3 regions of the Thermanaeromonas sp. C210 genome follow, and region 3 is predicted to be linked to each of the others. Evidence: riboswitches for the same ligand, from Rfam matches in the RefSeq annotation. Region 3 holds a riboswitch; each other region holds the start of a gene.
What was found. Region 3 has a riboswitch for cobalamin ahead of TAMC210_RS09215 (energy-coupling factor ABC transporter permease). Riboswitches for the same ligand answer to the same signal wherever they lie in the genome.
Positions count from the first base shown of each region.

Region 1: linked by a shared signal. The riboswitch ahead of cobU (bifunctional adenosylcobinamide kinase/adenosylcobinamide-phosphate guanylyltransferase) and the one ahead of TAMC210_RS09215 (energy-coupling factor ABC transporter permease) in region 3 are both predicted to bind cobalamin.
Region 2: linked by a shared signal. The riboswitch ahead of TAMC210_RS11200 (ABC transporter substrate-binding protein) and the one ahead of TAMC210_RS09215 (energy-coupling factor ABC transporter permease) in region 3 are both predicted to bind cobalamin.

Region 1 is NZ_BLWF01000004.1:54,852-62,225, reverse strand. Features, by position in the region: gene TAMC210_RS10605 (hypothetical protein) at 44-568, shown strand; gene TAMC210_RS10600 (PHP domain-containing protein) at 586-1,485, shown strand; cobalamin riboswitch at 1,632-1,809, shown strand; gene cobU (bifunctional adenosylcobinamide kinase/adenosylcobinamide-phosphate guanylyltransferase) at 1,917-2,501, shown strand; gene cbiD (cobalt-precorrin-5B (C(1))-methyltransferase CbiD) at 2,488-3,594, shown strand; gene cbiE (precorrin-6y C5,15-methyltransferase (decarboxylating) subunit CbiE) at 3,584-4,237, shown strand; gene cbiT (precorrin-6Y C5,15-methyltransferase (decarboxylating) subunit CbiT) at 4,218-4,826, shown strand; gene cobI (precorrin-2 C(20)-methyltransferase) at 5,047-5,763, shown strand; gene cobM (precorrin-4 C(11)-methyltransferase) at 5,760-6,524, shown strand; gene TAMC210_RS10565 (cobalt-precorrin 5A hydrolase) at 6,517-7,374, shown strand, end outside.
Region 2 is NZ_BLWF01000004.1:177,839-185,212, forward strand. Features, by position in the region: gene TAMC210_RS11185 (diphthine--ammonia ligase) at 14-703, opposite strand; gene TAMC210_RS11190 (ABC transporter ATP-binding protein) at 756-2,051, opposite strand; gene TAMC210_RS11195 (FecCD family ABC transporter permease) at 2,066-3,169, opposite strand; gene TAMC210_RS11200 (ABC transporter substrate-binding protein) at 3,220-4,209, opposite strand; cobalamin riboswitch at 4,358-4,554, opposite strand; gene TAMC210_RS11205 (MFS transporter) at 4,956-6,308, shown strand; gene TAMC210_RS11210 (SPL family radical SAM protein) at 6,437-7,222, shown strand.
Region 3 is NZ_BLWF01000003.1:358,631-366,004, forward strand. Features, by position in the region: gene TAMC210_RS09190 (homoserine dehydrogenase) at 1-688, shown strand, start outside; gene thrC (threonine synthase) at 685-1,731, shown strand; gene thrB (homoserine kinase) at 1,750-2,640, shown strand; gene TAMC210_RS09205 (aspartate kinase) at 2,693-3,904, shown strand; gene TAMC210_RS09210 (hypothetical protein) at 3,956-4,396, opposite strand; cobalamin riboswitch at 4,502-4,696, shown strand; gene TAMC210_RS09215 (energy-coupling factor ABC transporter permease) at 5,023-5,721, shown strand; gene TAMC210_RS09220 (energy-coupling factor ABC transporter substrate-binding protein) at 5,739-6,032, shown strand; gene cbiQ (cobalt ECF transporter T component CbiQ) at 6,101-6,907, shown strand; gene TAMC210_RS09230 (ATP-binding cassette domain-containing protein) at 6,873-7,374, shown strand, end outside.

The DNA of each region.
Region 1 (7,374 bases), on a different contig from region 3:
CTAAGCCTTGAACACCGTTTAGGTAGAAGGCAGGTGGCACAGTATGGGCGTACGATACCGGTACAACGGCGAGATATCCGACAGCGTGGGACTATTAATCTCTATACTGGTGCGCTATCCGGAGATAGGGACCATCAATTATGAACCGGGCGCCCGCATACTAAAGTTTTCCTTCATGCTGAGGGGCCGGGTTCCCCGCGAGGAACTGGAAGAGTTCAGGGAGCAGTTTGTTAAGTCTTTGGCCACCTTTAATCTCCTGGAGCAGCGGGAGGCCCAGGTAATCATCCTGGATTATCACTGCTTCGAGCAGCTCACCGTTCTCGAGGTGCAGAGGGATGTGGGAACCCTGTCCCAGGGGGAAATTGACCTTATAATGACCCTCGTACGCCAGCAGTTCGGCGAGAGCCTGGTGGCGGATGTTAATGAGAATGTGCAGGAAGAAGACCTGCTGGTGCAGGAAGAAATAATCGACCACATGTTGGAGAGTATAAGGAGAGAAGCAACCCAGAAAAAACTGATAGCCTTTAGGGAGGAAGGCCGAGTCCTGGTTTTTAACAAGCAAAAGTAAGCCGGGGAAGCAGGGGGGTGCCGGCAGTCAAAGGCGGAGACCTCCATACCCATACTACCGCTTCGGATGGAAAGCTAACGCCCCACGAACTGGTCCGGCTGGCACATCGAAAAGGGCTGGCGACCATAGCGGTTACGGATCATGACACGGTGGACGGCTTAGAGGAAGCCCTGGCTGTGGCTTCCCTTTATGGTATTGAGGTAATCCCGGGCATTGAGTTGAGCACCGAGTGGGAGGGTTGTGACGTCCACCTGCTGGGATATTATATCGACTTCCAGGGGGACAGGCTACGCAGCTTCTTGCAACAGCGGCAGGAGGCCCGGTACAGGCGGTGCCTTAAGATCATCGCCCGGTTGCAAGAGCTGGGTTATCCCGTTACCTGGGAGGACGTGTCTCCCCTGGTCCGGGGGCAGGCCGTCGGACGTCTGCATATTGCCCAGGCCCTGGTAGCGCGGGGCCTTGTTCCCTCCATCGAGGCTGCTTTTTCCGAGCTCCTGGAACGGGGACGGCCGGCCTATGTGCCCCGGTATAAACTTGCGCCGGCCGAAGGTGTCGAGATTATCAGATCCTGTCGGGGAGTAGCCGTGCTGGCCCATCCCGGCCTCATAGGCGAAGACGCCATTATAAGGGAACTGGCGAGCAGAGGGCTTCAGGGGCTTGAGGCCTATTACCCCCAGCACAGCCGGGAGGAGGTGGCCCGCTACCTGGACCTGGCCGGAGAGCTCGGCCTCCTGGTTACCGGCGGCTCCGATTTTCACGGTCCGGACATCCCGGACCATGCCGAGCTGGGAGCCGTGACAGTGGGCGAGGAGGTCATAGAAAGACTCAAGGGGTGTGCCCGTGCCCTAAGGAGTGCCTTTGATGGCGGGGAAGGGGAGAGGCCTGGCCGGTCGGGAGAAGGACCCGGGAAGCTTTAGCCTCCCAGCGCAGCCGCCCTAGAGCTAGACTCCGGCGGGCTCTTTTAGCTCCGGGGTTTAGGAGTGGTGGCCGGACGAGAACAAGGGGCATGATTGCGACAGGAAACCCTTGATTAGTGAACGATCTTGCGCTATACTGAAGGAAAAAATAGCGGACGACCACAGGTGCCGTAAGGCTAAAAGGGAATCAGGTGAAAATCCTGAGCGGTCGCGCCACTGTAACCGGGGAGCTATCCTTCAGAAAGCCCACTGGGGTACGCCCTGGGAAGGGGAAGGATGGCGGTGAGCCGGAGCCAGGAGACCTGCCTGTGGTGACTGTAGACCCTCGCGTCAAGGGAAGGGCCCGATGGAAGGATAATAGCAACCCAGCCTCTAGGCGAGAGGCTGGGTTTTTTGGTATGTGGAGCTAGGCAGTTTAGGGAGGTCCGGGATTGGAACGGGGAAGGCTGGTACTCATTACGGGAGGGGTGCGGAGCGGTAAGAGCCGCTTTGCCGAAGAGTTGGCCGCGAGCTGGGGTGAGGAGGTCGTTTATGTGGCCACCGCCAGGGTCACGGATGAGGAGATGGCCGCCCGGGTGGCCCGCCATAAGGCCCGGAGGCCGGACTGCTGGACTACGGTGGAGGAACCCGTGGCCCTGGAGGAAGTAATCAAAGAATGGGGGAAGAGGGGAAGGGTCCTCCTGGTGGACTGCCTGGCGGTTTATGTGGGCAACCTCCTGGTAGAGGAGGGCCTCGGCGAGGAGGAGGTCGTGGTCCGGTTGCGGAAGGTGGCCCGCAGGGCCCAGGAGTCCCCGGCCGACGTTATCCTGGTCAGCAATGAGGTGGGATTAGGGGTGGTACCACCCTATCCCCTCGGCCGCCTTTATCGCGATCTCCTGGGCCTGGCCAATCAGGAAGTGGCCTCCAGGGCCGACGCGGTGTATCTAGTGGTCTGCGGCCTGCCCGTGGAAGTAAAATCCCTGGCTGTCCGGAGGCAACTTAAGGGACCGGGAGGAGGTCTCTATGAACAATCTTAGAAAGGGCTATACCACCGGTACCTGCGCGGCGGCCGCAGCCAGGGCGGCGGTAAAAGCCCTCTGGGGCCCCGGAAAAACAGAGGACCGAGTGCGGGTCACCCTGCCCCGGGGAGAGGTAATCGAACTCCCGGTAACGGTGCGGCGGGGGGAGGGCTGGGCAGAAGCTACGGTCATCAAAGACGCAGGCGATGATCCCGACATTACCCACGGTGCCGCCGTTCAGGTGAGGGCGCGTCCCGGAGGGCGGGGGATTACTTTGAAGGCCGGTAGAGGGGTGGGAAAGGTAACTCTTCCGGGCCTGGCGGTACCGGTGGGAGAGCCGGCCATCAATCCCGTGCCCCGCGCCATGATTTTCGCAGCAGTCAGGGATTTTATCCCCGAAGGTGAGGGTGTGGAGCTCACCATAAGTATCCCCGGCGGTGAGGAACTGGCCCGGCGCACTTTAAACCCCCACCTGGGAATTGTAGGAGGCCTGTCCATCCTGGGGACTACCGGCATTGTAGAGCCCATGTCGGAAGAGGCGCTGCGCGTTTCCCTCCTCCCGCAAATTGATGTAGCCCGGGCGGCGGGATTTAGAGCCATCGTGTTAACGCCCGGCCGCCGGGGCCGGCGCCAGGCGGTGGAGGGTTACGGCCTGCCGGAAAGGGCGGTAATCTTGAGCGGTAACTACATAGGAGACCTGCTTAAGGCGTGTGCAGAGCGGGGCTTGAAGAAGGTGCTCCTGTGGGGTGGCGTGGGCAAGTTAGTGAAGGTGGCCGGCGGTATCTTTAATACCCATAGCCGGACGGCAGATGCCCGGCGGGAGATTGTGGCTGCGAGGGCGGCAGCCTGGGGCCTCCCACCCGAGGGGGTGCAGGCTATACTGTCGGCCAATACCCTGGAGGTTGTTGTTCAAATTCTGCGCGGTTTCTGGGAGGAAAGGCGGTCCCGCGAATTCTGGGACCATCTGGCTTCCGTGGCCAGCAAGCGCAGCCGGGAGCTGGTAGGGGATGTCCTGGAGGTGGGGACCGCCTTCTTGGACCTGGCCGGTGGCATCGTCGGCCAGGACGAGGAAGGGGCTAGGATAATGGAGGACTTGCAGCATGCAGGGTGAAAGGCGGCCTTGGCTTACGGTGGTCGGCGTGGGACCGGGCGATCCTATGTGGCTTACGCCGGCGGCTTACCAGGCGGCAGCGGAGGCGGAGATTTTGGTGGGAGGGCGCCGGGCCCTGGAACTGTTCGGTTTCCTCGATAAGGAACGCAGGATTATTGATGCCGATCTGGAAGGGTTATACCGGTATTTGAGTTCGGTAGCGGGGCGCCCGACAGCAGTTCTGGTCTCGGGAGATCCCGGCCTTTATAGCCTCTTGGGCTGGCTGCAGCGCCGTTTTCGCCCGGAGGAAATGCGGGTGCTGCCGGGAATAAGCTCGGTGCAGCTGGCCTTCGCCCGGCTGGGATGCAGCTGGGAAAGGGCCAATATAGTGAGCCTGCACGGACGGCCCCTGGGAGTACTGGACCCCTATTTGGAGGGGTTGGCCCGGCAGGAAATCCTACTTGCCGTCCTCACCGGCGGGGAAAATACGCCGGCGGCGGTGGGAAGATACATGGAGGGTAAAGGGCTGGGTGCAACCGTCCTCTGGGTGGGAAGTCAACTGGGCGGGCCGGGAGAGAGGACGGCGTATCTGACGGCCGAGGAGCTGGCCCGGGCCGATTTTGATGCGGCGGCGGTGATCATCGGTGGGTTTTCCCGGCGGTAAGTGGCCCTACATAACTCCCGGCATTCCCGACGGGATGTTCAGCCGGGGGGCAGTTCCCCTTACTAAAGAGGAAATCCGGGTACTGACCCTGGCCAAGGGGCGCCTGGCCCCGGGACAGGTGGTATATGACGTCGGCTCCGGTACAGGGTCCCTGACGGTAGAGGCCGCCCGATTGGTTAATCCCGGAACGTTATACGCCGTCGAGGAGGACCCGGTGGCGGCGGATTTGACCCGCGCTAACATCCAGGCCTTCGGCTTGGGGAATGTAGTTCAGGTAGTGGGGAGGGCTCCTGAAGCCCTGGAGGGCCTGCCGCCGGCTGACCGCATTTTTATCGGGGGCAGCGGGGGCCGGCTGAAGGATATTCTGGAGTACTGTAGCAGGGCCCTGAAGCCCCGGGGGATCATGGTCATTAATGCTGTTACCTTGGAAACCCTGTGGGATAGTATGACCTTCGGCCGGAGCAAGGGGTACCACACCTCGGCCGTAGCATTAAATGTAGCGAGGTTGGAAGAGGTGGGCGGGCGCCGGATGTTCCGCAGCCTAAATCCGGTTTATATTGTTCAGCTGGCCGACGGCGCCTGTTCCTAGTCAGGTCCTGCTTTAGTCCGTCAGGTCCAGGCGTCAAGTCCCGGGCCGTGTGGGGTGTTAGCGGGTGATAGCGGATCCCCGGTGGGGCCGGAGAAAGGGGTCGGAGGCGAAGGGCCGTCCGGGCCGGGAGGTTCTACCAGGGGATCCCGGTCCACCAGGGTTGGGAAGAGGAGATACAGCCGGCCCTAAAGGCCCGGAGGCCGGTGGGAGGAGGAAGGCCATGAGCGGCAAATTATACGGCGTGGGAGTGGGTCCCGGTGATCCAGAGCTCCTCACCCTGAAAGCCCGACGGATTTTGGAAAGGGTGCCCGTCCTGGCAGTACCCGTTTCCCAGCGGGGAGAGGAAAGCCTCGCCCTGGGGGTGGTGCAGGCCTTTGTGCGGCCAAACCAGGAGATACTCTCCCTGTTTATGCCCATGAGCCGCGACCGCTCTTACCTCGAGCGCTGCTGGGAGGCGGCGGCGCGGGAGCTGCTGGGGAAGCTCCGGGAGGGTAGGGATGTGGCTTTTTTGACCCTGGGAGACGCAAGCCTTTACAGCACTTACAGTTACCTTATGGAAATTATCCAAGGGTTGGACCCTTCCATCCCCATAGAAACCGTACCGGGAATCACTTCTTTCTCGGCGGCAGCCGCCAGGCTGAATCTGCCCCTGGCCAAGGGCGATGAGGCGCTGGCCATTATACCCGCCCTGGAGGACCCCGAGGCCTTGGAAGGGCTGATACCCTTATTTCCCAATCTGGTGCTCATGAAGGTGGCGAGGCGTTACGACGAGATCGTTCGCGTCCTGACCCGGGCCGGCGTGGTGAGGACCTCTGTCCTCGCCACCCGGTGCGGCCAGAAGGGGGAAACCTTTTCCTGGGATCTGGAAGCCGGCATGGGACAAAGGCATGATTATCTTTCCTTGATTATCGTAAAGGGGCGGGGAAAGCGGCAATGAAGGTTTACTTTGTAGGGGCCGGTCCGGGCGACCCGGAACTAATCACCGTTAAGGGTAGACGGCTATTGGAGCAGGCGGGGGTCATTATCTATGCCGGATCCCTGGTTAATCCGGCTTTGCTGGCCTGGGCGCACCCGGAAGCGGTATGTTACGACAGCTCCTCTCTTACCCTGGAGGAGATTGTTGAGATTATGGAAGGGGCCGTCCGGCGGGGACGGGAGGTGGTAAGGCTACATACGGGCGATCCTTCCCTGTACGGTGCTATACGGGAACAAATGGAGGCCCTGGAGGCCCGCGGCATCCCCTATGAGGTGGTGCCGGGAGTGAGTTCCTTCTCGGCGGCGGCCGCCGCCCTGGGCCGGGAATTTACCGTGCCAGGACGGAGCCAGACCCTTATCCTCACCCGCCGCGGGGGCCGGACTCCCGTGCCTCAGGCCGAAAATCTGAGGGCCCTGAGTGCCCACCGCGCGAGCCTCTGCCTCTTCCTGAGCGCCCACTGCCTGGAGGAGGCTACGGCCGAACTGGCCTGCGGGTACGGGGAGCAGACGCCGGCGGCCGTGGTTTATAAAGCTTCCTGGCCGGAAGAAAAGGTAATTTGGGGCAGCCTCGAGGATATTGCAGCTAAGGCCCGGCAGGAAGGTATTGAGCGGACGGCACTCCTCCTGGTCGGCGATTTCCTGGCCGGCCCTTACCAGCGCTCCTGCCTCTACCACCCGTCCTTCGGCCACGGCTACCGGAAGGTGGAGAAATCCGGTGGATGAAGGCGGCAGGGTAGCCATCATCACTTTGACCCGGCCCGGATACGAGACGGCCCGAAGGCTGGCCCGGGCTTTAGCGGAGAAGAGTACCGTCTTCGTCCCTGTCGGTTTGAGCCCGGCGGCAGAAGGGGAGGACGGAAATTCATTCAATATAACAAGCTATTCCGGACCGTTATCCCGGTTCCTGGGTCAGATTTTTCCCCACTACCGTTCGTTAATCATGGTTATGGCCGTGGGAATTGCCGTGCGGGCCCTGAGTCCCCACCTTGTTTCTAAAAAGGCGGATCCGGCAGTGGTAGTGGTGGACGTGGCGGGACAATACGCCGTAAGCCTCCTTTCCGGCCACCTGGGCGGGGCCAACGCTCTGGCCCGCCAGGTGGCGGACATCCTAAACGGTCGGGCGGTGATTACTACCGCCGGCGAGGTCCTGGGGCTTCCGGCCCTGGATTTGGTGGCCCGGGATCTGAACGTGGATGTCTGGCCGGCGGCCGTTTTCACCAAAGTGATGGCGGCCCTGGTCAATGGCGAACCGGTGGAGGTGCTGGTGGAAAGTCCTTTACTTAGGGCCGTGGAGGGCTTGCTTCCCGGGTTAAGGGTGCGCCCCTTAAAAAACCCCCTTCCCCAGGGCGTGGCCGAAGCCGGGATTCTGGTAACCTGGCGGCGCCTGCCCCTTCCGGGGCCGCGGTGGGTCTACTGGAGGCCCCGGGTGATCAGCGCCGGCATCGGCTGCCGCCGGGGGGCAACCGCCCGTATGATTCTTTACGCCCTGGGCCTGGCCCTGGCGGAGGCAGGCCTCAGCCGCCGCAGCCTTGCCTCCCTCGCCACCGTCGATTTTAAGGGAAGGGAGCCCGGG
Region 2 (7,374 bases), on a different contig from region 3:
ATTGGCACGTGACCTACCGTCCAGCCTTGCCAGCAAGTGCCGGGGCTACCCTCACTTGTTGAAACCAATAGCCGTCGTGCAAGACTTGGCTTTCCATTTCTAGGGAGAGGGGGAAAGAAAAGATAGGACCATCTGTCACTACGGTGTGAAATTCCCCCTGCTCGCCCATGGGATCCACCCCCGAGCGCTCCATCCTATCGATAATTTCCTCGTCCAGGGTTTTCCCCAGAAGGCTTTTGTCCAGGATGTCATCTTTAACCGCGATAATCGTGGCTTTAAAGCCCAGCTCCAGGAACTCTCTCAAAAGTTCGCGATGAGGTTTTTTCCACAGGGGCAGGAAGGGAAAAATGCCCGCCGAAGAACAGGTATTCTCTACCCATTCCCGGTGGGCTTCCAGATCGATATCGCCGAAGACACCGGCCTCAATCCCCTGTTCCTTAAGTTGACGGAGCACCGATATAAATACGGCAGTATAGTCCTCCCACGAAGTTGCCCGGGTAACTAGGGGAATGCCGAGGGCCGCGGATTGACGGTGCAGCAGGTCCAAGGGCAGGCCGTGGGCCCGGGTCTTATCTCCCCCTTCCGCCAGGGTGGTAAATAGCGCCCGCGGCTTCCCACCCTCCCGGATGGCGTAATACAAGGCCAGGCAGGAGTCTTTTCCCCCGCTCCACGAGCAGAAAAAAGGCAAGCCCTTGATGGACACGAAAATGCCCCCTTTGTCTTATTTAGCTTTCATTCCAGTCCACAGATCCACATTACTCGGATAGCGTAATACCCTTAGCGAAATGACTTTGGATGGCCTCTAAGGCGGAGGTCTCGCTCGGCACCGAGCAAGCTCCCTTCTCTATCATTCGCTTATAGACCTTTGTGGCCGCTCCTCCGGTGTAATCCCTTTCCTCAATGGGGCTTTCGTCTACCAGAAATACGGGCAGGCCGCCGGACAGGGCCTCCTCAAGAGCGTAAAGGTTGCGGATATTTCCCTGGCCGAAGGGCACGCTGGCCAAGAGGGCGCAATCCGCCTTCTTCATTAGGGCCAGGTTGCGCCGGTGGTCTTCGTCGCCGATGGGAACAAAGGGGGGTATTTCCACCATCTCAATCCCCAAAAGCCTCCCCTGTTCCCAGTCCCGGTCGCCCCGGTTCAGGACGCCGGCCGTAACCTTCCACCCCCGGCAGAACATGGCCTCCATTAACCCGGCCGCCGTCCCTCCCCCGCCCACCAGGTGCACCGCAGGGCGGGAGTTACCGGACGTCCTCCCTGCGCTTCTACGGGGCAACAAGGTTACAAAAAGCCGCCCGTTCCCGGGGTGACGGCTGAGGAGGATTTCGCTATTGTAAGCCTTCCTTATGTTAGGCGTAGTAATCACCTTCTCCGGGGGACCGACGTCCACAATCTTGCCCCCGCTTAAAAGGATCACCCGCGGGAAATACTGGGCGGCCAGGTTCAAATCGTGGATGACCGCTATGATAGATATATTCTTGATGCGGTTGAGGTAGGCAAGTAAATCCAGTATTTCCACCTGGTAAGTAATATCCAGGTGGGAAGTAGGCTCGTCCAGAAGGAGAACTTCGGGTTCCTGGGCTAAGGCCCGGGCAATAATAACCCGCTGCCTCTCTCCTCCGCTCAGGCTGGACACCGGACGTTCCGCCAGGTGCAGGATCGAAGTAAGTTCCATGGCTTCACGTACAATGGCCAGGTCCCGCCAGCTTTCGCGCCTCAACAGCCCGGACAGGTGGGGCTGGCGGCCCATAAGAACAACTTCAGCCACTGTAAAGTCAAATTCCGTGACCGTTTCCTGGGGCACCACGGCCATACGCTTAGCCGTTTCCCGGGGCGAATACTCCCACAAATCCCGTCCGTCGAGCATAACTGCCCCCCGCTGGGGGCGAAGGGCGCGATCAAGACATTTAATAAGGGTGGATTTACCGGAACCGTTGGGTCCTATCACGGCTATCATTTCCCCCGGCCGCACCCGGAAAGTTATTCCCTCTAAGGCCGGGACGGAACTGTAGCTGTAGGTAATTCCGTGAACATCCAGTAGAACTTGGCCCAAGACCCCCACCTGCCCTAACTAAAGAACCTCATTTTCCTCCGATTGCGGAGGACGTAGATAAAGAAGGGACCTCCTGCCAGGGCCGTTATCAATCCCACGGGAAGCTCCGTAGGAGCCAAGACTGTTCTGGCCAGGGCGTCGGCGGCCACCAGGAGCGTGGCGCCCGCCAGGGCCGAAGCCGGGACCAGGAAACGGTGGTCAGGCCCGGCCATCAGCCGAACGGCATGGGGAACGATCAGCCCTACGAACCCGATCACGCCGCTGGTAGAAACGGCGGTGGCCGTTAAAAGGGTGGCCCCCGTCAGGAGAAGTTTTTTCGCCCGCTCGACTTCAACGCCCAGGTGGCCGGCCGTCTCTTCGCCTAAGAGGAGAAGATTTAGTTCACGGGCATGGAAGGCGACCACACCCGTCCCCAGGATGAAATAGGGAACTGCCACCCGGACGTAGGACCAATTAGAGCCGCTGAACCCCCCCATTAGCCAGAAAACAACCTGGTGCAGCCGTTCACCGGAGAAGTATACCAATAAGGAAACAATGGCCGACAGAAAAGAACCTACGGCGATCCCCGCCAAGAGCAGGGTAAAAATGGAAACGACATTCCCCGTTCTGGCCAGGTGGTAAACGAGGACCACGGTAGCCAGAGCCGCGGCGAAGGCCAGTACGGGCACGGAGCCTACCCCTAGAAGCCGGAAATCCAGGGCCAGTAACATGGCTACTGTAGCTCCCAGGGAAGCACCCGAAGAAACCCCAATAACGTACGGATCGGCCATAGGGTTACGAAACAATGCCTGAAAAGTGGCACCCGCAACTCCCAGGGATGCCCCTACCAGGGCGGCCAACACGACCCGCGGCAGCCGAAGCTCGATGATGATGGCCTTGTTCACCGGGTCATGGGCAAGACCAGAGCCGGAAATCATCCCCAGCGTTCTCAATAAGTCCGTCAGCGGGATGTGGACCGCTCCCACCCGAACGGCTACCATCATGGTGGTGAGCAACAGCACAAGAAGCAGTAAGATGAGGATCCTGGCCTTCCATCTCTTGTGCTCCAGTACCGTGAATGGTGTATCGGGTATTCCGGAGGAGGCCTCAGGACGAGTCGCGAGTTTAATTATTTCCATCCCCCATAATCCTCTCAGCGCTCTTTATGAGTTTCTCCTGGCCGCTCCCTTCACGACGACGGCTCGGCCGGCTCCTCGAACAGTTCCGGGTGGATTATTTTGGCCAGCACCTCCAGGGCCTCAACTATCCGCGGACCCGGACGGGAGATAATGTTGGCGTCCACGCCGAAAACGCGGTTATTCTTGATGGCCCTGACCTGCTGCCACCCATTCCGCGACTTCACCTGTTCAACCGTAAGGGATTCACTGCCGTGCCACTGGGGGAAAATAATCACTTCTGGATTCCGCTCTATGATGGCTTCGACACTGAATTCTGGGTAGTCGGCCTGGGCGTCATAAGCTATATTCCGACCGCCGGCCAGTTCTATTAACTGGCCGATAAGGGTCTGGGGTCCGGCAGTCATAAGGGGGTCCGAGTAGACTTCATAGTAGACCCACGGCCTCTTCTCCCGGGGTATCTCCTTTACCACGGCCTCAACCTTTTGCATTCTGCCCCTTAAATCGGCCACCAACCTGGCGGCGCCCTCGCCCGCGCCGGTCATCTTGCCTATCCATTCGATGCTTTCCAGGACGCCTTCTACCGTTTTAGGAGATACGACGGCAACAGGTATCCCCACTTCCTCCAGCCGCCTTACGGCCTGCTCGTGCATATTGGTGGCCAAGACCAGATCCGGCTGTAGCGCCACGATTTTTTCCACATTGGGGTTAGAAAAACCGCCTACTTTGGGCACTTCCGCGGCCTTTGGCGGATAATCGCTGTAGTCGTCAACTCCTACTACCTTGTCCCCCAAACCCAGGGCGAAAAGAATCTCCGTGTTGCCAGGGGAGAGGGACACCAACCTCTCCGGCCTCGACTCCAGGGTGACTGTTCTACCCATGTCGTCGGCGACAGTCAGGGGATACTCCTCACCACCGGCCGCCGGAGAATTCCTCACCTGTGTCGCTTTTCGGTCGGCACAACCGAATAAAAAGAACCCCAACGCCAGCACTATTATGACCGCCGAAACAACCCGCAACTTTCTCCGTCGTCTTAAGTACACCTCATCATCTCCTCCCGAACATCAAGACGCCGCTTACTTGGAGAGGTCTAGCCGCCATCCCGGAAACAAAAAACCCGGCTACGACGGACCGGGGTATCGTTTCCTCTGCCATTAAGTATAGCGTGGCCCCCTTTCCCCCGAAGGTTGACACCACACCCCCGGACGGGCAGGTCTCCTGACTCCCGGATCATCGCCCCACGGCGCCTTCCCGTTCCCTCACGGTGCTTTTTGAAAGGAGAACAGTGGCTCCTGCCGCAGGCTTCCCGGTCACAGTGGCGGGACCGTTCAGGATTCTCACCTGATTCCCTATTAAGTCTCTTGGACACCCGTCCGCAGAACTAGCTTGTCAGCAGTATTATAACTTATAATCGCTTAAAGGTCGAGGGGGAAATTCGTCTGAGTTATCCCCACTTTTTGCAGGGCAGGCCTGCTTGGGCTTGGAAGCGAGCGACTAAACCTGAGCGGTAGCCAAACTTAGCGAGGCGAAAGGCGGAGGCAGGCCCGAGGCCATGGATGGCCGAGGCCGGCAACTGAGACAGGAGGTCGAATTTGCCGGGAAGCCTGCCGGAGCCTTGAGCCAAGCGCTAGTTTGGCCCGCGAGGGTTTTTGGAGCGAGCGAAAGTCAAGCAGGCCTAGAAGCAAAACTGGGGATGCGCCAGGGAAATTCGTACCCCAGCAACTAGGAGACGCCTGCAACTGGTGATATAATTAAACTGCGACCGGTAAAAATTAAGGGGGATGACCTGATGAGCATAGCTGCGAGGCTCGAGCGCCTCCCCCTCAGCTCCTTTCATTATAAATTGCTCCTTATATGCGGCCTTGGCTGGCTGTTCGATGCCATGGATGTGGGGCTGATATCATTTGTCCTGCCGGCCATAGCTCAAGATTGGCAGCTAGACGCCGCGCAGCTGGGCGCCCTGGGAAGCATCGGTATGGCGGGCCTGGGACTGGGAGCCGTCCTCGGCGGGATCCTGGGTGATTTGTGGGGACGGAAACGGGTATTTACGTGTACTCTAGTAGTGTACGGTGTGGCTACCTTTCTGGCAGGATTGTCCACTAACTATGCCGTGTTAATGTTTACCAGGTTTGTTATCGGATTAGGTTTGGGAGCCGAAATACCTGTGGCCTTCACTTTGGCCAGCGAATTCTCACCGGCCGCACACCGGGGCCGCATGACGGTCCTTCTCGAAAGTTTTTGGGCCTTGGGTTGGATAGCGGCAGCGCTGGTCGGCTACCTCGCGGTTCCTTCCTGGGGGTGGCGAGCAGCCTTTTTCATCGGGGCCCTGCCGGCCCTTTATGCTGCCGTATTGAGGCGCGCCTTGCCCGAATCACCGTCGTATTTGGAAAAGGTCGGGCGCACTTTTGAGGCCGAGGCCATCGTCAGCAACGTAGAAAAGGCCTGCGGGATTTCGCCCGGTCCTGCCGCGGCCAATCTACCCTCACCTAACGGAGCGGGAGTAAACCGCCACGTAACCCGAGCCAAACTCTCTGACCTGTGGTCCCCGCGGTATCTCCGACGAACCCTGTGCCTGTGGATCCTGTGGTTTGGTATTAATGTGGCCTACTACGGGATTGTGACTTGGCTGCCCACCCTCATGGTGGGCAAAGGCTTCACCATCATCAAGAGCTTTGAGTATGTCCTGCTCATGACCATGGCCCAAATACCGGGATATTTCAGCGCCGCCTACCTGGTAGAAGTGATAGGCCGCAAGGCTACTCTAAGCGTATATCTCCTCATGAGCGGGTTAGGTGCCTATATGTTTGCCCAATCGGCTACGGTACATCAAGTAATACTATGGGGTTCCGTGATTTACTTCTTTATGCTCGGTTCCTGGGGGGTACTCTACGCCTACACCCCCGAAATGTATCCTGCCGCCGTGCGGGCCACCGGGTCGGGCTGGGCGTCCTTCTGTGGTCGTATAGGGGCGGTCCTCGCTCCCTACGCCGTCGGCGCGGTACTTTCTTCCCTGGGACAGGCCACCGCCTACCCGGTAATTTTTGCCCTGATAGCTGCCGTTTGCCTCGTAACTTCCCTGGCCATGATTATACTGGGCATTGAAACGAAAGGCAAAACCTGGGAAGAATTGGCCCGGCTTTAGCTGGGCAGACCTATGTAAATAGATTCGTTGTGGCGCCCTCCAGGGGTAAAGGAAAAGGCGATTGCCGGTTGCCAATCCCGCCGACAGAGTAAAACCTTAGGCTTTTGCGGAAATGGAGACCGCCGGCCATGCTTAAATTATATGAAACCTCATGTCAGAGCGCCCTGAACCGCTCCCGCATCCCCGGCATGGACTACTGCCTTAACCCCTATACCGGCTGCAGCCACGGATGCATTTATTGCTACGCCAGCTGCATGACGCGCTTCTGTGGCGGCCGGGAAAAATGGGGCTCCTTCGTAGGCGTCAAGAGGAACTTTGTCGAGGTCTTGGCCCGCCAGCTGCGCCGGCCCAAGACGGGGAGCGTCATGCTGGCCAGCGTTACCGACGCATACCAGCCCATCGAGAAAAAGTACGGCCTGACGCGAAGTTGTTTGGAACTACTAACCCGAAGCAGGCTGCAGGTATCCATCCTCACCAAGTCCGACCTGGTCATTAGGGATATAGACCTCTTGAGGACCATGCCCTCCGCCGAAGTAGGCTTTACCATTACCACTTTGAATGACCGACTGGCCGGGCTACTGGAGCCCGGTGCCTCCCCTCCTTCCCGGCGCCTCAAAGCCCTGGAAAAGCTCGCCGGGTCCGGCATCAAAACCTGGGTTTTTGTTGCTCCGGTGATACCCGGGCTGACGGATGTTCCTGAAAACTTGGCCTCCCTAATAAAGGCGGCCCGGGCGGCAGGTGCCCTGGAGGTGGACTTCGATCCGCTTAACTTTTATCCTTCAGCCGTGGCCGGCATTAGGCACCTTATGGCTCGGTACTGGCCCGGCAGTAGGACTGCTTTTGAGCATGCCTGCCGCGACCCGGCGGCTTACCGGCAGCGGCTGCGGGCTCTAATCAGGCAACTCAATAAATAACCGCCGCCGGCGCCGGTTCTGGCCCCCTGCTCCTTGCCTGCGGGAAGCCCGGACCAACCGCGTTGGTAAATTATGGATGTACCATATCCAAAGGAAATTCGGCGGTTAAAGGGTGGATGTCGGCAGGAATTTTTGAACATATGTAGAAATAA
Region 3 (7,374 bases):
CCGCAAGATGGCCATCCTGGCCTCCATCGCGTTCGGCACGCGTGTTACCTACCCGGAAGTTTATCATGAAGGGATAGCCAACCTCCATCCCCAGGATATCAAGTATGCTGCCGATCTAGGATATGCCATCAAACTTCTAGGTATTGCCTGGGATGACGGGGAAGCGGTGGAAGTCAGGGTACACCCGGCTCTGGTGCCTTTAACCCATCCCCTGGCCTCGGTCGGCGGAGCTTTTAATGCCATTTTTGTGGAAGGTGACGCAGTAGGGGAAGCCATGTTTTACGGCCAAGGAGCGGGTGAGATGCCCACGGCCAGCGCCGTGGTAGGGGACATTATGGAAGCCGCCCGTAACCTTATCCACGGCACCAGGGGCCGCATCTCCTGCACTTGTTTTACCCAGAAGCCCATCAAGCCTATAGAAGACATCGTAACCCGCTATTACCTCAGGATGATAGTAAAAGACCGGCCTGGGGTCCTGGCGGCCATCGCGGGCGTCTTTGGCGAGCGACAGGTTAGCCTGGCCTCCGTCATTCAAGTAGGAATGGTGGGGGAACAAGCGGAGTTGGTCTTTATCACCCACCTGGTCCGGGAACGAAATCTAAGGGAGGCGCTGGAGATTCTGGAAGGCCTTCCGGTAGTGAATCAAATTGCCTGCGTTATTCGTGTAGAAGGGGGAACGGCCCATTGAGGTGGCCCGGTGTCATCGCCGCATATAAAGAATTCCTGCCCGTGAATGAGAAGACTCCTTTTATTACCCTTTTGGAAGGAAACACCCCCCTCATTCCGGCCCCCAATCTTTCCCGGGACCTGGGCATAAAGCTGTACTTTAAATACGAAGGACTTAATCCAACGGGATCGTTTAAAGACCGGGGCATGGTAATGGCGGTGGCCAAGGCCGTGGAGAGCGGTTCGCGGGCCATCATGTGTGCTTCCACCGGCAATACTTCTGCCTCCGCCGCCGCCTACGCTGCCCGGTGCGGGCTGAAATGCAGCGTGCTGATACCCGAGGGGAACATCGCCTTAGGAAAGCTGGCCCAGGCTCTGTTTTACGGTGCCCAGGTTATAGCCGTTCAAGGGAATTTTGACGCTGCCCTGAACCTTGTACGTAAAATCACAGCCGAACATCCTATCACCCTGGTGAATTCCCTGAATCCCTACCGCCTCGAAGGCCAAAAAACTGCAGCTTTTGAAGTTTGCGATGCCTTAGGGGAAGCCCCCGACTACCTGGCCATCCCCGTAGGCAATGCTGGCAATATAACCGCCTACTGGCGGGGATTTAAGGAATACCGGGCCGCCGGGAAAACGGAGAGGCTGCCGCGGATGATCGGTTTTCAGGCCGAGGGAGCTGCTCCCATCGTAAGGGGGGAGGTAGTACCCAATCCCGAGACGGTGGCCACCGCCATCCGTATTGGAAACCCTGCCAGCTGGAAGCCCGCAGTAGAGGCGGCCAGGGAATCGGGCGGGTTTATTGATTGCGTGAGCGATGAGGAGATCCTGTCGGCCCAGCGCCTTTTGGCAACGGTGGAGGGGATTTTTGCGGAGCCGGCTTCGGCCGCCTCCCTGGCAGGGGTGCTTAAATACAGGCAGAAAGGCCTCTTCAGGCCCGGGGACCGCGTAGTTTGCGTCCTTACCGGCCATGGGCTTAAGGACCCCAATATCGCCATCCAGCAGGTGGCAGAGCCCCTTTCGCTACCGGCCGACGAGCAGGCTGTACTGGATGTTGTTTTGTAGGAAGGCGGGAAAAAGGTTATGCCCCGAGTGCGGGTGCCGGCTACGACGGCCAACCTGGGCCCTGGTTTTGATGCCTTAGGGCTGGCCCTAAATCTATATGATTATATTTCGGTAGAAGAAGCGCCTGGATTGGAGATAACAGTCCGGGGAGAGGGTGAGGGAAGCATCCCGCGGGGACCGGAAAATATCGCCTACCGGGCAGTACGGGCGGTTTATGCGCGGGTAGGACGGGAGGCTCCGGGTTTCCGCATTACATTTGACAACAGCATCCCGGTGGCCCGCGGGCTGGGTTCCAGCGCCGCGGCGGTAGTGGGCGGCCTGGTAGGAGCCAATGCCCTGTTGGGTTGTCCCCTTGGGGAGGAAGAACTCGTCTCCCTGGCCGCCGAGCTGGAAGGCCATCCCGACAATGTTGTGCCCGCCCTGGTCGGGGGTTTGGTGGTAGCGGCCCTAAACGGGAGACAAGTGTACTATCAGAGGCTAGAGCCGCCCGAGGGTCTTTGTTTGCAGGTGGCCGTACCGCACTTCAGCCTCTCCACCAGGGTTTCCCGCGGTGTACTGCCATCAATGGTTTCCGTCGAGGATGCAGTCTTCAATCTCAGCCGCACAGCCCTTCTAATTGCAGCCGCCCAGGTGGGGAACCTGGAATTGATGGGCAAGGCCATGGAAGACCGCCTGCACCAGCCCTATCGGCTCCCTCTGGTACCGGGAATGGCACGTGTTTTTGCCGCGGCCATGGAAGCAGGCGCCTTGGCGGTAACCCTGAGCGGTTCCGGGCCTACGGTCATCGCCTACTGTCGCGGTAGCTGTCCCCGGGTGGGGGAGGCCATGAAAAAGGCCTTTCAAAAACACGGGGTGGATTGCCAGATTAAAGAACTGCAACCTTGCCGCGAAGGAGCTACCCTGTGTTAAAGAAAAGTCTAAAAAGATATAGGAAGAAGTTAGAGTGGGAGAGGATTAATCCATGGCACTTATCGTGCAAAAATACGGCGGTACGTCGGTGGATGGGCCAGAAAGAGTAAAGAACGTGGCCAGGAGGGTAGTGGAAACCAAACGGGCCGGCAACCAGGTAGTCGTAGTGGTCTCTGCCCCGGGAGACACCACCGATAAGCTCATTGCCATGGCCAAGGAAATTACCTCCAATCCGCCGGCCCGCGAGCTGGATATGCTTATGGCCACGGGAGAACAAATGTCCATTGCCCTCTTGGCCATGGCCATCCAGGAGCTGGGTGAACCTGTAATCTCTCTCACCGGAGCGCAGGTCGGCATTCTTACCGACGGCGTCCATACCAAAGCGCGGATCCTGGAGGTGAGCTGTGATCGCCTGAGGAGGGAACTCGACGCGGGCAGGATCGTAATCGTGGCGGGTTTTCAGGGCGTCACCTGTGACAACGAGATCACCACCCTGGGCCGGGGAGGTTCCGACACTACAGCAGTGGCCGTAGCGGCAGCCTTGAAGGCCGAAGTATGTCAGATCTACACCGACGTAGACGGGGTTTATACCGCTGACCCGCGAATTGTTCCCGGCGCCCGCAAGCTGGCGACCATATCCTACGATGAAATGTTAGAGCTGGCCAGTTTGGGAGCCCAGGTCTTGCAGCCGCGTTCGGTAGAATTTGCCAAATTACACGGGGTGGTGCTGGAAGTCCGGTCCAGCTTTAATTACCATGAAGGTACCCTGGTAAAAGAGGTGAACGATATGGAGAGGCAAATGGTGGTGACCGGGGTCGCCGGTGACCGGAATGTGGCCAGGATAGCAATCTACGACGTACCCGACCGTCCCGGGATTGCTAAAGTTCTTTTTGAAGCCCTGGCCCGGGAGAGCATTAACGTAGATATGATCGTCCAGAGCGCCATGCGGGACGGCGTTAACGACATCGCCTTTACCGTAGCAAGGGATGATTTGGCCAAGGCCCTGGAAGTCACCCAAAAGGCAAAGGAAGAGATCGGGGCCACCTCCGTGGCCTATGATGATAAGGTGGCCAAGGTATCCATTGTAGGCGCCGGCATGATTACCAACCCGGGTGTGGCCGCGGGCATGTTCGCCTGCCTGGCGGAAGAAGGCATCAATATCCATATGATCAGTACTTCCGAGATTAAAGTATCCTGTATTATCGACGAAGAACATCTCGCCAGGGCCATGCGAGCTTTGCATAAATGGTTCGGACTGGACTAAACCCGAAGGTAATTGCCGGTGAACCTAAATATTAACAAGCCCGGGGTCCATTCAGTTACCCCGGGTTTGGACTTTTTCGGAAGGGGTTTGGCTCGAGCTAAATTCTGAGACCTGGTTGCGGATGCGAATACTGCGCTTGAATTCTATCAGTATATCCAATATCTCGTGCAAGAAGGGGCTACCAAAGGTAGACATTAAACCCACAGCGATCATGTTAAGCAACAGATACAGGCCGGGGTAGGATGTTTTTATACCGGCAAAGGCGGCGCCCAATCCTAAGAGGCCAAAGACGTCCACGGCTGCTATACCTGCCAGAAGAGCGGAAACGATGGCATTGGCTAGCAAGACCCTTAGTTGCCGCCTTTTTTCCAGCACGGGGTCGTCTAGTTTCTGCCCCAGCCACGGCCATCGCCCCTTGAGCTGTTCTACTATTCCCTGGGCAGCAGCAAAGATGGCCCCCAGGATCCCCAGGAGTTGGCTCAGATCATCCATGGCCGTTCACCCCTGACTTTAATAATATGCTTTATAATCAGGATATTAATGCGGCCGGGGCCTTGCTACTTCGGGGAGGTTCCGGTATAATAGAACCAGCCACAACTTACCTACTAGGGGACGAGTTAAGCTGCCTGACGGCAGCGAGGGGAAGTCAGTGAGATTCTGACGCGGTCCCGCCACTGTGACAGGGAGCGAGCCCACAAACTAAAGACTAAAGAGCCACTGGGCCTTGGCCTGGGAAGGCGTGGGCAAGCGAGGAACTGGAGCCAGGAGACCCGCTCGTTCCCGTATGGTACCATATCCCTACGGCGGATAGGGGGTGGTGCGGGTTAGCTACCTTCCGTGATCATGTAGGGCGGAAGGTTTTAATTTTATTTGGGAGGAAAGCCCTCAAAACTTAAACGGGGTGCCTAGTTGGCAGGTAAGGAGGGCTCGCCTAAGAATCCCCTTGTGAAGGGATTTTTGAGGCCGGCCTTTTAAGCCGGGGCGGTGGAAACTCGCCGACAGGGTTCGCGAGAGGAATTTTAAGGATTATCCGGCAAGGGATGTCCATGGAATTTTATCAAAGGAGGAAGAGTATGTACCGGCGCACCTCTTTAATAGGGATATTAGGAACATACCTTATGTTAATTTCTTTAATCCTGCCGCGCCCGGCCTATGCCATGCACATTATGGAAGGCTTTTTGCCCCTGGGGTGGGCAGGCTTCTGGTTCCTGGCAGTAATTCCCTTCTGGGTGGCAGGCTTGCTCGCCGTAAAGGCTAAAGTGCAGGGGAACCCCTCCTTAAAGCTATTGCTGGGCCTGGCCGGCGCTTTCGCCTTTGTGCTTTCGGCGTTAAAACTCCCTTCAGTGACGGGAAGCTGCTCGCATCCCACGGGAGTAGGGCTGGGCGCTATACTCTTTGGGCCCTTAGTAATGAGCCTTTTAGGAGCCATTGTGCTGCTATTTCAGGCTCTGCTATTAGCCCACGGGGGTCTTACCACCCTGGGAGCCAATACTTTTTCCATGGCGGTGGTTGGCCCCCTGGTATCTTACGGTACTTACAAGCTATTGCAGAAAGTGAAAGCTCCCCTGTGGCTGGCCACCTTCCTGGCTGCCGCCCTGGGCGACCTGTTAACGTATGTTACTACGGCCTTCCAGTTAGCCCTGGCTTTCCCGGCTCAGCAAGGAGGAATTAGTGCTTCCTTTATAAAGTTCATGGGTATTTTTGCCCTGACCCAGATACCCTTGACCGTCATTGAGGGATTGTTGACGGTTGTGGTGTTTAACTTCCTGGTCGCCTATAGCAGGCAAGAATTGAAAGATTTGGCCGTGCTCAGCTAAGAGAGGGGGAAAAGCAGGTGAATATAACCCACAAGAATGTTATCCTCCTCTTACTTGCTTTGGCGCTAATATTAACCCCCTTTATTGTTCAACAAGGAGCCGACTTCGCCGGAGCCGACGGGAAGGCCCAAGAAATTATCGGGGAGGTCCAGCCCGGATATCAGCCCTGGTTTTCCTCTTTATGGGAACCCCCCAGCGGCGAGGTAGAGAGTTTCCTGTTTGCAGTGCAGGCGGCGCTGGGCAGTGGGTTTGTTTGTTACTACCTGGGCTACCTGAAGGGCAAGGCTGTAAGTGAGAAAAGACAGGGGTAGAACCAGGGGCGTAGGTTATTCCCGGGGGCGGGACCCTTACCGAGACCCGGCAAGGAAGCGACCGGAGTATGCTTAGTATAGAGCGATACGCCTACAGCAATAAATGGCGGAAGGTCCACCCGGGAGAAAAAGTGGCCCTAGCCGTAGGCACCTTGGTCCTGGCTTTGAACGCCGGGTGCCTGTGGACCTCTCTAGCCATCTTGGCTTTAACGGCCTGGCTCTTGGTCGCCGTAGCCGGCGTCCCCCTCCGCTTCTACCTCCGCTTGCTGGTGATACCCCTTGCTTTCTTAGCGGCCGGCGTTATAGCCTTAGTAATTACCGTGACGTGGGAAGGATCTCGGGAGATGCTCTACAGCGTGAGCATCGGAAGTTTAACGGTAGGAATAGCCGGGCAGGATGTGGTCAGGGCGGGGAGGCTCTTATTACGCGTCCTCTCCGGCGTTTCCTGTCTCTACTTCCTGGCCCTTACTACACCGGTAACAGAAATTATGCGGGTGTTCCGCCGGGTGGGGATACCGTCCCTTTTCCTGGAACTGATGGCCCTGGTCTATCGCTTTACTTTTGTGTTATGGGAGACAGCTGCAAGTATGTATGTGTCCCAAGCTTCCCGGCTGGGATACAGCTCGTGGTGCAGATCCTTATCGTCACTAGGCCAATTGGTCGCCAACCTGTTTCTAAAAAGCTTTCAGAGGTCACAAATGCTGAATGCCGCCCTCCTTGCGCGGGGATTCGACGGTGAGTTTAGGGTGCTGGAGCCCGCCTACTGCTTCTCCAAGCGCCGTATACTCCTTATTGTTCTCTGGTTGGTGTTCCTGGTAGTCCTGGACCGGTACGGCGGAGGTGAAGGATTTGGAGGCTATTTTGGCCGCCCGTGACCTTGAGTTTACCTACCCCGATGGAACCGCCGCTTTGCGGGGCCTTTCTCTAGAGATAGAACGGGGGAGTAAAGTGGCCGTTTTGGGCCCTAATGGGGCGGGCAAGTCGACCCTTTTCTTGCATTTTAACGGTATTTTTCGGCCCCGGCGGGGGAAGATATTCTGGCAAGGGCAGGAAGTCCACTATGACCGCTCCTCATTGGCCGGTTTGCGCCAGAAGGTGGGGATCGTTTTTCAAGACCCGGACTCCCAGCTTTTTGCGGCCAGCGTATTCCAGGAGGTCTCCTTTGGCCCCTTAAATGTGGGTCTGCCGTCGGACGAAGTAAAGAGGCGGGTAGAAGAGGCGATGGCTGCCACCGGCATAACGGACCTGGCGGATAAGCCCACCCATTTCCTGAGCTATGGACAAAAAAAGAGGGTTTGTATCGCAGCCGTCCTGGCCATGGAACCGGAGGTGATAATCTTAG